Regions from separate parts of the Pantoea jilinensis genome, predicted to be linked through region 2. Evidence: predicted binding sites of a transcription regulator. Region 2 holds the regulator's gene; the other holds the start of a gene.
What was found. The regulator sigma-54, encoded in region 2, starts transcription at its own class of promoters, with help from an activator protein. The targets are predictions, from matches to a motif close to GTTGGCACANNTTTCGCTNT.
Positions count from the first base shown of each region.

Region 1: KTJ90_RS15295 (gamma-glutamyltransferase family protein) is a predicted target of sigma-54. The motif match lies at 973-992, and genes of this name have one in related genera.

Region 1 is NZ_CP077746.1:3,226,238-3,233,897, forward strand. Features, by position in the region: gene hpxU (MurR/RpiR family transcriptional regulator) at 37-876, opposite strand; gene KTJ90_RS15295 (gamma-glutamyltransferase family protein) at 1,028-2,614, shown strand; gene hpxX (oxalurate catabolism protein HpxX) at 2,627-2,809, shown strand; gene KTJ90_RS15305 (AtzE family amidohydrolase) at 2,806-4,203, shown strand; gene hpxZ (oxalurate catabolism protein HpxZ) at 4,203-4,583, shown strand; gene puuE (allantoinase PuuE) at 4,634-5,587, opposite strand; gene hpxA (allantoin racemase) at 5,620-6,351, opposite strand; gene KTJ90_RS15325 (GntR family transcriptional regulator) at 6,348-7,070, opposite strand; gene KTJ90_RS15330 (NCS1 family nucleobase:cation symporter-1) at 7,214-7,660, shown strand, end outside.
Region 2 is NZ_CP077746.1:3,645,198-3,652,857, forward strand. Features, by position in the region: gene lptA (lipopolysaccharide transport periplasmic protein LptA) at 1-156, shown strand, start outside; gene lptB (LPS export ABC transporter ATP-binding protein) at 162-887, shown strand; gene rpoN (RNA polymerase factor sigma-54) at 936-2,369, shown strand; gene hpf (ribosome hibernation promoting factor) at 2,391-2,678, shown strand; gene ptsN (PTS IIA-like nitrogen regulatory protein PtsN) at 2,831-3,310, shown strand; gene rapZ (RNase adapter RapZ) at 3,358-4,212, shown strand; gene npr (PTS phosphocarrier protein NPr) at 4,209-4,481, shown strand; gene mtgA (monofunctional biosynthetic peptidoglycan transglycosylase) at 4,485-5,204, opposite strand; gene arcB (aerobic respiration two-component sensor histidine kinase ArcB) at 6,092-7,660, opposite strand, start outside.

The DNA.
Region 1 (7,660 bases), 420 kb from region 2:
GTTCTGAAATGGGGCAAAGCACCAAAACGGTGCCTGTTAACGGTGCTCCAGTTCGTCAAACTGCTGATACAGGTCAGCGATCTGATGAATCCGCTGACGTCCCTGAGCCAGCATTTCATGCAGCAGGGAATTAGCAATCAGGTTAACCAGACTCATGGCGGCACTGTAACTGTCGAAGGCGGAGACGCTGTCCAGCGGCGTACAGAGTTGCCAGCGCGCCAGCGCAATCACCGTCTGCGCCTGCGGCTCACACAGCGCCAGCAGCGGGATACCGGCTGCCTGCAACTGCTGCATCAGCGGGCGAATGATGCGTGGACGACGACGAAAGGCCATCACGATGACCATGTCGTCCGGTGTGATATCCACCAGCTCCTCTGCCAGCGTCTGGCCCGGCTGCGGCAGAATATGCACCTGTGAACGCGCCTGCACCAGTTGCTGGCGCAGGTGCAGCGCCACCGGGTAGGCATTGCGCATACCGATGATAAAGATGCGTTTTGCCTGCGACAGCTGCTGAATAACCTCGTTAAAGTGCTGTGCATCCAGGCTGTTAACCCACTGCGTCAGATTCGCCATCTCCTGCTTATAGTGGCGTGCCAGCAAGGTATTGCCCTGCACGGCATCACGATTATCTGTCAGCGGCATGCCGCTCTGACGCAGGATGCGTAACTCATCACGCATATCTTTGTATTTCTCGTAGCCCAGACGCTTAAACAGCCTGCTGACCGTGGCTTTCGACACACCACTGAGCCGCGCCAGCTCGGCGCTGTTGTAGCTGATCAGGTCATCGAAATGGTCAAACACGAAGTCAGCAATGCGCTGTTCCTGTGGCGAGAGCTGGGGATAGTGACTTCTGAGTCGTTCATCAAGCTGTTGCATAAGGCGTCCTGTAACTTTTGTTTCAGCACTTTTGTTTAGCAAAACCTAGCACAATTTACGCCAGGTTAACCGGCGCATTGTCATCGCAGGGTGAAAACTGGAACAGCTCTTGCTTTGTTATGGGTTCTGTCACCCGAAGAATGAGAAAACGATGATTCAAAGCAATATGGCCCCGCAGGGGATGGCGGTGACGCCGCACCATCTGGCGAGTGAAAGCGCACTCGCGGTACTGCGTGATGGCGGTAATGCCATTGAAGCGATGGTGGCCGCCGCCGCAACTATCGCGGTGGTCTATCCACACATGAATGGACTGGGCGGCGACGGTTTCTGGCTGATTCTGCCGCCCGGTGGTGATCCTGTCGCTATCGACGCCAGCGGCGCAGCAGGTTCACTGGCTCACCGCGATTTTTACGCCGATCACCCGAAAATTCCACATCGCGGACCGAAAGCGGCGCTGACCGTAGCCGGTACAGTCAGTGGCTGGCAGGAGGCACTGATGCTCTCTAAGGAGATGGGCACCCCGCCGCTGCCGCTGGCTCGTCTGCTGCGTGATGCCATTCGCTACGCCGCCGACGGCATTCCGGTGACCGCTTCACAGAGCGCCGCCACCGCGACGTTTCGCAGTGAGTTGCAGCATCAGCCCGGCTTCAGCGCCACGTTTATGCCTGACGGCGAGGTGCCGCAGCCCGGCAGCCGTTTTACCCAGCCCGCACTGGCGAACACCCTGAGTCAGCTCACCGAAGAGGGACTCGACAGTTTTTATCGCGGCCCGCTGGCTCATCATCTGGCCGACGAGATGGCGACACTGGGCATGCCGGTGACGCTGAACGATCTGCAGCAGCATCGCGCCCGCCGCACAACGCCACTGCACCTCGCACACAGTGAAGGCGACATCTGGAATATCGCCCCGCCGACGCAGGGCATGGTGTCGCTGGCCATCCTCGGCATCACCGACCGGCTGGCGATGGCGGAGGCTGATGACGCGCAGACGGTGCACCGCATCGTTGAAGCCACCAAGAAAGCCTTTGCGCTGCGGGACAAACACATCACCGATCCGCGTCACGTTACCGAAGATCTGCAGGCGCTGCTGGATAGCGATCACCTTGCCACACTCGCCAGCCAGATCACCGATGGTGAGGCGGCAGCCTGGGGGAGCGGACGCGGCCCGGGCGATACCGTCTGGATGGGCGTGATGGACAGCAGCGGTCTGGCGGTCTCCTTTATTCAAAGCATCTATCACGAGTTTGGCAGTGGTGTGGTGCTGCCCGGCACCGGTATTACCTGGCAGAACCGTGGCGCGGCGTTTAGCCTGGATCCTGACCACTTACTCGCCCTTGCGCCCGGCAAGCAGCCGTTTCATACCCTGAATCCCGCCGCTGCATGCCTGAAAGATGGCCGGACAATGGTGTATGGCGCCATGGGCGGAGATGGACAGCCGCAGACCCAGGCGGCGATTTTTACCCGCCATGTCATTCAGGGCCTGCCGTTACAGCAGGCGGTCAGTGCGCCGCGCTGGCTGCTGGGCCGGACCTGGGGTCAATCGTCCGACTCACTGAAACTGGAAGGCCGTTTTGACGACGAAACGGTATTGATGCTGCGTCTGTGGGGACATGAGGTGGAGCTGCTGCCGGACTTCAGTGAATCCGTTGGCCATGCGGGCGCCATCGTGCGTCACAGCAACGGCATGTTTGAGGGCGCAAGCGATCCGCGCAGTAACGGCAGCGCTGCCGGTTTTTAACAGGAGCGAATCATGAATCAACACGACTGGGCCAGCTACATCGGCCATATGGAGCAGATACTGCAACTGGAACTGGATGACGCCCGCCGCGCTGAACTGCTGATCCAGCTGTCGCGTATCGCGGAGATGGCGGCACCGCTGATGGCGTTTCCGCTGGACGATCGGCTGGAAGTGGCAGGAGTATACCAGGCATGAGATTAGGTGATGTTTCGATTCAGAGCCTGCAGCGGGCGATCCAGCAGGGTGAGATCAGCGCGGTGGAGGTAGCGAAGAGCACGCTGCAGGCCGTTGAGCAGCATAATCCGGCGCTGAATGCCTGGACGGAAGTGACCGGGCCGCGCATGTTAAAAGAGGCCAGCGCGATTGATGCGCAGCGGCAGCGCGGCGAAACCCTGCCACCGCTGGCGGGCATCCCGTATGCGGTGAAAAACCTGTTTGATGTGGCGGGTCACAGCACACTGGCCGGTGCCAGCCTGTTCCGCGATCGCCCCGTGGCACAGGCAGATGCGTTTGCCGTGGAGAAACTGCGTCACGCAGGCGCGCTGCTGTCGGGCATGCTGAACATGGATGCTTATGCCTATGGTTTTACCACCGAAAACAGCCACTATGGTGCGACGCACAATCCGCGCGATCTGAGCCGCGTGGCGGGCGGCTCTTCAGGCGGTTCAGCCGCCGCCGTGGCCGCCGGGTTGGTCCACTTTTCACTGGGCACCGACACCAACGGCTCGATTCGGGTGCCCGCGTCGCTGTGCGGTATTTTTGGTCTTAAGCCAACTTTTGGTCGTCTGTCACGCAGCGGCAGCCATCCGTTTGTCGCCAGCCTTGATCACATCGGCCCACTGGCGCGCCGGGTTGAGGACCTGGCACTGGTGTATGACCTGTTGCAGGGCGCAGACCACGCTGACGCGTTTCAGGCTGACCGTCCACTGGCCGAGACGCTGCCAGGGCTGTCACAGGGCAGCGAAGGATTGCGCTGTGGCGTACTGGGTGGTTTTTTTGCCCGCTGGTGCGATGAGGATGCCCGCGCGGCCGTCGCGGCAGTTGCAGCCGCGCTTGAGGCTCAGGAAGAGGTGCTGATGCCGGAGGCGGAGCTGGCCCGCTCGGCGGCGTTTATCATGACCGCTGCCGAGGGCGGCAATCACTATTTGCCTGCCCTGCGCCAGATGCCGGAGCAGTTTGAACCGAACTCACGTGAGCGTCTGCTGGCCGGTGCCATGATGCCTGGTGCCTGGTATGTGCAGGCACAGCGTTTCCGTCGCCATTTTCAGCAGCAGGTGTTACCGCTGTTTGATCGGTTCGATGTGCTGATCGCCCCAGCGACGCCCTGCAGCGCGATTACTATCGGTCAGCAAACTCTGACGATTCAGGGTGAGTCGCTGCCCGCCAAGGCGAGCATGGGAATGCTGACGCAGCCGATCTCCTTCCTGGGATTGCCGGTCTGTACCGTGCCGCTGGCGACCCGAAGTGGCCTGCCGATTGGATTACAGCTTATCGCCCGTCCGTTTAATGAAGAGGCAGTACTACGCGCCGCCTGGGCACTGGAACAACAGGGCATTACGATGCCGCAAATGAATATGGCAGGAGCCTGATGAACAGAGAGATTAATTTACCGCAGGTGCTCACCGAGGTAACGGCGCAGTTTTATCGCTACGAGCAGGCGCTGGTAAGCAATGACGTGGAAGAACTGGATGCGCTGTTCTGGCATGACCCGCGAACCGTGCGTCTTGGGGCGGGTGAGAATCTGTATGGCATTGATGAAATTCGGGCCTTCCGTGCCGCGCGTCCTTCAGCCGGTCTGAACAGGACGCTACGGAACACCGTGATTACGACTTTTGGCGAGGATTATGCGGTCTGCAGCACCGAATTTACCCGCCCTGGCAGCGATAAGATTGGCCGTCAGCAGCAGACCTGGGTGCGAATGCCCCACGGCTGGTGCATCGTGGCGGCGCAGGTCAGTCTGATGAGCTGACGGCATCCGGCGCTGCTCCCGTTCAGAACGGGGCAAGCGCCGGAACTGTCTTAAGGTGCCGGGTGAGTTGCGATCCAGTGGTCAGCAATCTGCTGGCGGGTACAGATCCAGACGTCGTCGTGCTGCTGGATGTGATCGAGGAAGTTCTGCAACGCGCGGAATTTGCCAGGGCGACCCAGCAGGCGGCAATGCATGCCGACCGACATCATCTTCGGCGCCGTCTCTCCCTCTTCATACAGCACATCGAAGGTGTCGCGCAGATAGGTGAAGAACTGTTCGGCGGTGTTAAACCCCTGCGGCGAGGCAAAGCGCATATCGTTGCACTCAAGGGTGTAAGGAATAACCAGGTGCGGTTTTACCGTGCCATCCTGGCAGGTAACCTGCGTCCAGAACGGCAGATCATCGCCGTAGTAGTCACTGTCGTAGCTGAACCCACCCTGCTCCACCACCAGCCGACGGGTGTTCGGGCTGTCGCGCCCGGTGTACCAGCCTGTTGGCGCTTTCCCAAACAGATCCACCAGCACATCCACTGCCTGCTGCATATGCTGACGTTCAGTTTTTGCATCCATGCCCTGATAGTGGATCCAGCGCCAGCCGTGGCTGACCACATCGTAGTCCGCCTGTTTAATCGCCTCGACAATTTCCGGATGACGCGCCAGCGCCATCGCCACACCAAACACGGTTAGTGGCAGACCACGTTTCTGAAATTCATTGTGGATGCGCCAGAAGCCGGCGCGGGAGCCGTACTCATACAGCGACTCCATCGACATGTGACGATCGGTATAGCTGGCTGCACCGATGATGTCGGAGAGGAACTGCTCTGAGCCCGCATCGCCATGCAGCACACTGTTTTCTGCACCCTCTTCGTAATTCAGGACAAACTGCACTGCCACACGGGCGTTATTGGGCCAGGCGGCGTGCGGCGGATTGGCGCCATAACCGATTAAATCGCGCGGATAGTTTTTGTTAAAGCTGTACTCTTTCTTCTCTGCAGCGTCAGTCATTACTCCACCTGTTTTGATTCGGGAAAGTTCCGTTAGTTTAGATGTTGAAACGCACCTGAGAGAGGTTTCTGCAAAGGCCAGGCCAGATCGCCATGTTTGCTGGTGCCAAAACCAAGCGCCACCAGCGACTCGACCATTTTCACCGCTGCGCTGACGCCATCAATCACCGGCAGGCCCAGCTCCTGGGTCAGCGAAGCCGCCAGCGTCGCCATTCCGCCACAACCCAGCACAATCGCCCCGCTGCCATCTTCCCGTTTCGCCTGAATACAGCGCTGCCGCACTTTTTCCTGCGCCAGACCGCTGCCATCCTCCAGCGCCAGTACCGGCAGATCGATGGCATGCAGCGCGGCACAGTGATGGGTAAAACCATACTGCTGCAACAGATGACGCGCAATCACCAGCGTGCGCGGCAGCGTGGTGACAATGGAGAAACGTGTCGCCAGCAGCGTGGCGGTGTGCATCGCCGCCTCCGCAATGCCGATTACCGGCCCGCTGGCCAGCTCGCGTGCGGCCAGTAAACCCGGATCGCCGAAGCAGGCAATGACATGTCCGCTGACACCCTGCTCCCTGCCTAGCTTGATCTGCTCCAGCACGCCGATGGCGGCGATCGCCTCATCGAAGTGCCCTTCAATGGAGGGCACACCCTGCGACGGCGAAACCGCCAGAATTTCGGTGCCCGGCGCGGCGACCGCACGCGCGGCCTGAGCGATAGTTTCGGTCATCGCCAGACTGGTGTTGGGATTAATGACCTGAATCAGACTCATGAAGCGACTCCAGAGACTGAGGCAAACAGTCGGGAGAAATCGGGCAGGGTTTCTCCGCTGCGCTCAAAGTGCAGGCTGGAAACGATGTGCTCAAAGTGATGCTGAAGCGCGAGAGTCAGCGGTTCCAGCGCACGAGCGCGCAGTAACGCCAGAAGATTTGCGTGATCGTCACAGCGACAGCCGCGCTGCCAGGGCGCGCCCCAGGCGGCAATTACCAGTGAGGAGCGCTGAGTCAGGCTGGTCACCATGCCGGTGAGCACCTGATTACCGGAGATCGCCTGTAGCTGAATATGAAACGCGGCGGAAAGCCGGATGGCTGCCGGACCATCATGATCGGCGTGCGCCTGGTTTTCCTGTGCAATGAGCTGCTCCAGTGCCGCCAGATGCGGAGGCTGCAGATGCGCCAGTACCGCAGGCAGATTGGCGCACTCCATTAAACTGCGGGTTGAGAAGATGTCACGTGCCTCTTCAACGCCGGGTGTCGCCACCTGCGCACCACGTTTGGGCGTCAGGGTGACCATCTGCACCGCCGCGAGGCGCTGCAGCACTTTGCGGATGCCGGTGCGACTCACCCCAAAGACCGCGGAAAGTGCCTCTTCCGGCAATTTACTGCCCGGCGGCAGCTGGTGCTCAACAATAGCGTTCATCAACGCCTGGTAAATCCCTTCATCTTTGTCCTGCAGATGAGTGGCGTCTCGCTGGCCTGTTTTACTCGTCATTACCTGCTCCGGTCGCTCGCTGTGTGCCACTATCGTATACGTGAAAAATAAATATTGTATACAACAAAACAGATCTGGCCTGAATCCTGCAATACCGTCTTACCAGATTATTCATTCCACTTTCAGGTACAGGAGCAGGTTTCATGCCAAAACAATCAACGGTGGCCAGCGCGGCCTCTGAAGCCAGTGCACGTTACAGCCCACGGCTTTGTAACGAAGACCTGGCACCGACTCGCAATCAGAACTGGTCGTGGTACAACATCTTCTCTTTCTGGATGTCCGATGTGCACAGCATGGGCGGCTATGTGGTAGCCGCCAGTTTCTTCACGCTGGGATTAGCCAGCTGGCAGGTGCTGCTCTGCCTGCTGGCCGGGATTTGCATCGTGCAAATCTGTGCCAACCTGGTGGCGAAACCGAGCCAGATGGCGGGTGTCCCTTATGCGGTGATCTGCCGTCAGGCGTTTGGCGTGTTTGGCGCCAATATTCCGGCGGTGATTCGCGGGCTGATCGCGTTCGCCTGGTATGGCATTCAGACCTATCTGGCGGCGAATGCCCTGATGCTGGTGCTGCTGAAGTTTGCGCCGTCGCTG
Region 2 (7,660 bases):
GACAGCAACATCAAAGGCGATCGTATTACCTATCTGGTAAAAGAGCAGAAAATGCAGGCTTACAGCCAGGGCCAGAACAAGCGCGTCACTACCGTCCTGGTGCCGTCGCAACTTCAGGATAAAGGTTCGTCCAACAGCGGAAAGAAGAGTAACTGATAGCTATGGCCACATTAATCGCAGAAAACCTGGCGAAGGCATATAAAGGCCGTCGCGTGGTAGAAGATGTCAGTCTGCAGGTAAAGTCCGGCGAGATTGTCGGCCTGCTGGGTCCGAACGGCGCCGGTAAGACCACCACCTTTTACATGGTGGTCGGTATTGTCCCGCGTGACGCTGGCCGTATCATTATTGATGATGAAGATATCAGTATCCTGCCGTTGCATGCCCGTGCGCGTCGTGGCATCGGCTATCTGCCGCAGGAGGCCTCCATTTTCCGTCGCCTCAGCGTCTACGATAACCTGATGGCGGTACTGCAGATTCGTGACGATCTGACAGAAGAACAACGTCAGGATCGCGCCCGTGAGCTGATGGAAGAGTTTCACATCGAGCACCTGCGCGACAGCATGGGTCAGGCGCTGTCGGGTGGTGAGCGACGTCGTGTTGAGATCGCACGCGCACTGGCCGCTAATCCTAAATTTATCCTGCTGGATGAGCCTTTTGCCGGTGTTGACCCGATCTCCGTTATCGACATCAAGAAAATCATTGAGCATCTGCGTGACAGCGGCCTCGGCGTGCTGATTACCGACCATAACGTGCGTGAAACCTTAGCGGTCTGTGAGCGGGCTTATATTGTCAGCCAGGGACACCTGATTGCGCATGGCACACCCAATGAAATTCTTGCGGATGAGCAGGTTAAGCGGGTTTATTTGGGTGAAGAGTTCAGACTCTGATAAGGTGTCGTTAATACCGATGTTTACCTGGGAACTACCATCCTGTCTATGAAGCAAGGTCTACAACTCAGGTTCAGCCAACAGCTGGCAATGACTCCACAGTTGCAACAGGCGATTCGTCTGCTGCAACTCTCTACGCTTGAACTCCAGCAGGAGTTACAGCTTGCACTCGAAAGCAATCCGCTGCTTGAGCAGACTGATCTGCATGAAGAGATCGACTCCAGGGAATCGCCGGAGTCTGAGGCGCTGGATACACGCGAAGCGCTTGAGCAGAAAGAGATGCCCGATGAACTGCCGCTGGATGCCACCTGGGATGAGATCTACACGGCGGGCACGCCTTCCGGCACTGGCACCGATTATCAGGATGATGAGTTACCGGTTTATCAGGGTGAAACGACACAGTCACTGCAGGACTACCTGATGTGGCAGGTTGGATTGACGCCTTTCAGTGATACCGATCGCGCTATTGCCACCTCTATCGTCGATGCTATCGATGACACCGGATATCTCACCGTTTCGCTTGAGGAGATCCTGGACAGTATCGGCAACGATGATCTCGAAGTGGATGAAGTTGAGGCGGTGCTGAAACGCATCCAGCGTTTTGACCCGATGGGTGTTGGTGCGCGCGACCTGCGTGACTGTCTGCTGGTGCAGCTGTCGCAATATGCGCCCGACACACCGATGCTGGCAGAAGCACGCCTGATCGTCAGCGAGCATCTCGACCTGCTGGCCAATCACGATTTCCGTAGCCTGATGCGAGTGACGCGCCTCAAAGAGGATGTACTGAAAGAAGCGATGGTGCTGATTCAGTCGCTGGACCCGCGTCCGGGTCAGTCGATCAATACCAGCGAGCCAGAATATGTCATTCCCGATGTCCTGGTGCGTAAAGTTGGCAGTCGCTGGACGGTTGAACTCAATGCCGACAGCTTGCCACGCCTCAAGATCAATCAGCACTATGCGGCAATGGGCAGTTCAGCGCGCAACGACAGCGACAGTCAGTTTATCCGCAGTAATCTGCAGGAAGCCCGCTGGCTGATTAAGAGTCTGGAAAGCCGCAATGATACGCTGCTGAAAGTAACGCGCTGCATTGTTGAGCAACAGCAGGCGTTTTTCGAGCAGGGTGAAGAATTTATGCGTCCGATGGTGCTGGCAGATATCGCCCAGGCTGTTGAGATGCATGAATCGACCATTTCTCGCGTGACTACGCAGAAGTATCTGCACAGTCCCCGTGGCATTTTTGAACTAAAGTACTTTTTCTCCAGTCATGTGAATACGGAAGGTGGAGGCGAAGCCTCCTCAACCGCGATTCGTGCGCTGGTGAAAAAATTAATTTCGGCGGAAAATCCAGCCAAACCCTTGAGCGACAGTAAACTGACCTCAATGTTATCTGATCAGGGGATTATGGTGGCACGGCGTACCGTCGCCAAATATCGTGAGTCTTTATCCATCCCGCCATCGAACCAGCGTAAACAACTGGTTTGAAAGAAATGAGAAGGAAGACCTATGCAGCTGAACCTGACCGGGCAACATGTTGAAATCACACCGCCTCTGCGTGAGTTCGTCAACGGGAAATTTGCCAAACTGGAACACTATTTTGAACATATCAATCAGGTCTATATTGTCCTGAAAGTTGAGAAAGTCACTCAGGTGGCTGATGCAACACTTCACGTGAATGGTGGCGAGCTGCACGCTACATCGGAAGCGGAAGATATGTATGCGGCAATTGATGGGCTGATCGACAAGCTGGCCCGTCAGCTGACCAAACACAAAGATAAACTGAAAAAACACTAATCTTCACGCTAGCAACGCGCGCCTGGCGCGCAGAGCCGACAGGATGGGGCGGATAATCCGCCCCGTTTTGTCATCTGAGTAAGCGCAGCTTGTCTCAGAGGTAATGACGCGCTGGCGGCGAATGGCCTGGTGAACACGCAAGTGAAATGATAATGAACAACGATCTTACACTGGAATTGAGCACAGTGCTTTCGCCAGACTGCACCCGCAGCGGCGTACACTGCCAGAGCAAAAAACGTGCGCTGGAAATCATCAGCGAACTGGCCGCTAAGCAGCTCAACCTGCCGCACCAGACGCTTTTCGAAGCGATCCTGACCCGCGAACGCATGGGCAGTACCGGTATTGGCAATGGGATCGCAATCCCTCACGGCAAGCTGGAAGAGGATACGCTGCGCGCGGTTGGGGTTTTTATCAGCCTCGAACAGCCGATTGCATTTGATGCCGTCGACAACCAGCCGGTCGATCTGTTGTTTGCTTTACTGGTCCCGGCCGACCAGTGCAAAACACACCTGCACACCCTGTCACTGGTGGCGAAACGTCTGGCAGATAAAACGGTCTGCCGTCGTCTGCGCGCTGCCCAAAGTGATGAAGAGCTCTACGCCATTATTACGGAAATCCAGACAGAGCAGTAACACGTCTTTACCGGCCAGGTGCCGGTTTTAAAACGGGAGAAAAGGTCATGGTGCTGATGATCGTTAGCGGTCGTTCAGGCTCGGGGAAGTCAGTGGCGCTCCGTGCGCTGGAAGATATGGGGTTCTACTGTGTTGATAACCTGCCGGTCGTGCTACTGCCCGAGTTAGCTAACTCGCTGGCGGAGCGTAATATTTCGGCAGCAGTCAGCATTGATGTGCGTAACATGCCAGAATCTCCGGAAATTTTTGAAACCGCGCTGAATAACCTGCCTGACTCATTTTCACCTCAGCTGCTGTTCCTGGACGCCGATCGTAATACGCTGATTCGTCGCTACAGCGATACGCGCCGTCTGCATCCCCTTTCCAGCAAGAATCTGTCCCTGGAGAGCGCGATTGACGAAGAGAGCGATCTGCTGGAGCCATTGCGTTCGCGGGCCGATCTCATCATCGACACCTCAGAGATGTCAGTGCACGAGCTGGCCGAGATGCTGCGTACCCGCCTGCTGGGTAAACGTGAACGTGAGCTGACCATGGTGTTTGAATCCTTTGGCTTCAAACATGGCATCCCTATTGACGCTGACTATGTGTTTGACGTGCGCTTTCTGCCCAATCCCCATTGGGATCCCAAGCTGCGGCCGATGACTGGCCTCGATCGCCCGGTGGCGGCCTTTCTTGATCGCCATACAGAAGTGCATAACTTTATCTACCAGACGCGCAGCTACCTTGAACTCTGGTTGCCGATGCTGGAAACCAACAACCGTAGCTATCTTACCGTAGCGATTGGCTGCACTGGTGGCAAACACCGCTCAGTCTATATCGCTGAACAGCTTGCGGATTACTTCCGTTCGCGTGGTAAGAATGTACAGTCACGCCATCGTACGCTGGAAAAGCGCAAATCATGACCGTCAGACAAACTGTAGAAATTAAAAATAAGCTGGGCATGCACGCCCGTCCGGCAATGAAGTTATTTGAGCTGGTGCAGAGCTTTGATGCCGAAGTGTTGCTGCGCAATGAAGCGGGCACGGAAGCTGAAGCCAGCAGCGTAATTGCGCTGCTGATGCTCGACTCAGCCAAAGGCGGACACATCGAAATTGAAGCCAGCGGCCCGGAGGAAGTTCCGGCGCTGGCTGCGGTCATTGAGCTATTTGAAGCGGGTTTCGACGAAGATTAAGGCCTAGTCGAGTTTGTTACGCTGTAAAAAACCTTCTCCGCCAAGCTGGCGCATCTGACGCAGTATCCACTGTTGCCGCTCTCTGACATAACCTGAGGGGGCAGCAGCACGATAACGTATCGGATTGGGCAAAACCGCCGCCAGCAAAGCAGCATCTGCTGCCGTAAGCCGGCTGGCAGGTTTATGGAAATAGTGCTGTGAAGCCGCTTCAACGCCAAAGATACCCGGCCCGAACTCCGCGATATTGAGATAGACGGTCAGAATGCGTCGCTTAGTCCAGACCGTCTCAATCCCGACTGTCAAACCCGCCTCCAGACCTTTGCGGATCCAGCTGCGGCCATCCCAGAGAAACAGATTTTTCGCCGTCTGTTGTGACAGCGTGGACGCCCCGCGCATCCGGCTGTCACTGTTATCCAGTACAGATTCAATTGCCGCAACATCGAAGCCCCAATGCTCAGGAAACTTTTGATCTTCTGAGGCGATAACCGCCAGTCCCATCCAGGGCGACATCTCGTCATGGCCGACCCAGTCTGAATGGGCGACATAACTAAAATCACCGTGTAACCAGGCACCAATCTGTCGTTCAGCCATCACGGCTGAAAACGGCACCGGCAGGAATGAAAAGAGTAAAATACCTGCCAGCCATGCGCCCAGCCATACCAATACGATTCGACCGACAATCCGTCTGATACGCTGTCCGACGCTTCCTTTATGCTTGTTCATGCAATCTTCCCACACTTGTTCCAGACGTTAATCAATCACTCATGTAATCACTGCCACTAACACAGGCTTTTTACGATTATCGCTGAAAACGGGACGACAGTTTCCAGACTTTATTCAATCATTTTGCATCAAAATGCTGCAACAGTTCGAAATAGTTCAAGGACTTCCGTAAAAAAGGAATCGGTTCCATTGCTTACCTTTGCTTAGGCGCTTTCCAGATAAACAGTTAATAAAGAGTAATAAGCGCCGGATTGAATCATTCGCTACATTTAACTATTATTTTTTTCTTAATCAGATGCAGTTTAAACCTTAATCAGAATCTTCGTTATAACGCTCAAATAAACAGCGCTTAACTGACTCCCTCCTGGCCATTATGGCACTGTTAGCTTCCTTTAAAGCCTCAGGTGTCCAGCAGGGAAAAGGAGAAAGTTTTAGATTCTTTTTAATCATTCCAAATCGTTTTGGATAATTCGTATCATTTCAGGCTGTGTGCTTGCAATATCAGCGCGTTAGCCACACTGGAGAGGTGAATGTTAACGCGGCTTCACTTTACTGCAGCGCAGACTCTGCCTCCCTGTCCGACAGCCTTAAAACTACACGAAAAAGAGCAAATATGGTCAAAACATCATCAATACAGCGTGTAAAATGATTCCTTACTTGACTGTGTTGGCAAATTAATGTTTTCTGTATTTAAACGCTGCTCAATATCACAAATTTTAATGAATCTTGTCGCACGAGAAGATGAATTTGCTAAGGTGATAACAGTGTTAACCAATACCCTGCGGCTGCATTAATTATTCATATCATAGCGGTCGCAATGATTTCCCTGGTGTTGGCGCAGTATTCGCGCACCCCGGCCTCGGCTGGGGTCATTTTTTTCCGGGATATCACTTCTCCTGCTCTGATACCCAGTCACGCAGTACCTGCACATCATGTCGCCACTCCTGTTTCAACTCATCGATCCATTCAACAACATTGTCCCACCATGCCGGTAACTCCGGACTCTGAATCTGTTTCGCCAGCATCTGCAAACGCTGCAGCCCTACTGAACCCGCCGCACCTTTAATTTTGTGGCCTTCTTCAGCAATCCCTTTCTGATCTCGGGCCATCAGATTGGATTCCAGAACCGCAAGATAGTCTGGCATCATTTTTTCAAACATCGTCAGACTTTGGGTTATCAGACCGGGGCCGACCAGTTCGATATACTGTTCGAGCATGGCAACATCCAGCAGCATCCGACTTTTGTCATCGCTGACATCAAGCGTTTCTTCTTCCGCTTCTGCCTGATAATCCCAGTACTTTTTAATCATCGCAGTCAGTGCTGGCACCGCAAGAGGTTTGCTAAGAACGTCATCCATGCCTGCGTCGAAGTACTCTTTTTTGTCTTTGAGAACATTGGCGGTAAGTGCAACCAGCGGTGGCAGATGTGTTCCCTGATACTGCTGGCGAATCGCACGCGAGACATCCAGCCCGGTCATATCAGGCAATTGAATATCCAGCAGCACCAGATCAAACTCCAGCGGGTCAAACATCGCCAGCGCCTCACTGCCGGTCATGGCGACCTCAACGCTACAGCCCAGCTTTTCCAGTACTGAGCGCGCCACAATCACGTTGAGCTCAATATCTTCGACTAACAGTACGTGCAGTGCAGGCAGTGGCAGGCTGTCATCCACACCTTCGTCCTCCACCTCTTCAGCAATACGCGGGGCTTTGATTTCAACGGTGAAGCATGAACCTTGTCCTGGTGCACTGTGAACCCGGATATCCCCGCCCATCGCCTGCGCCAGTCGGCGTGATACCGCCAGCCCGATACCGGTACCAGTTGCGGGTTTGCCGCCATGCTGGTCTTTAACCTGATAGTACATGGCAAAAATCTTGTCCTGCTCGTCCTGGCGAATCCCCATGCCGGAGTCCTGCACCTCGAAGCGCAGCGTCTCGTCCTGCTCATAGGTGACCCGCACGACAATTTCACCCTGTTGGGTAAATTTCACGGCGTTACCTATCAGGTTCCACAGAATCTGGCGCAAGCGGGTCCCGTCGGTGGAAATCATATGCGGTAGTGGCAGTTGCGGCGCGAGCACAAATTTCAGCCCTTTTGGCTGTGCCAGCAGGCCGGAAAGATTTTCCAAATCGGCCAGGAAGCCGGTGAAATCAAGCGGCTGATTATCCAGTTGCACTTTACGGCGTTCGATTTTGTCCACCTCAATGACATCATTAAAGATGTTGCCCAGCGTGATGGCAGAGACGTGGATGGTTTTCAGGTATTTCAGCTGTTCCTGATTAAGGTCGGTATCCAGCAGAATACGGCTCAGGCCAACAATGCCATTAAGCGGCGTACGAAGCTCGTGGCTGATCGTAGAGATAAAGGTGGTCTTCTCCCGGCTGGCGTTCTCTAACGCGTCCTGATAGCGCTTACGCTCGGTTATATCGCGGCCAAAACCCATTAGCCCGCTGCG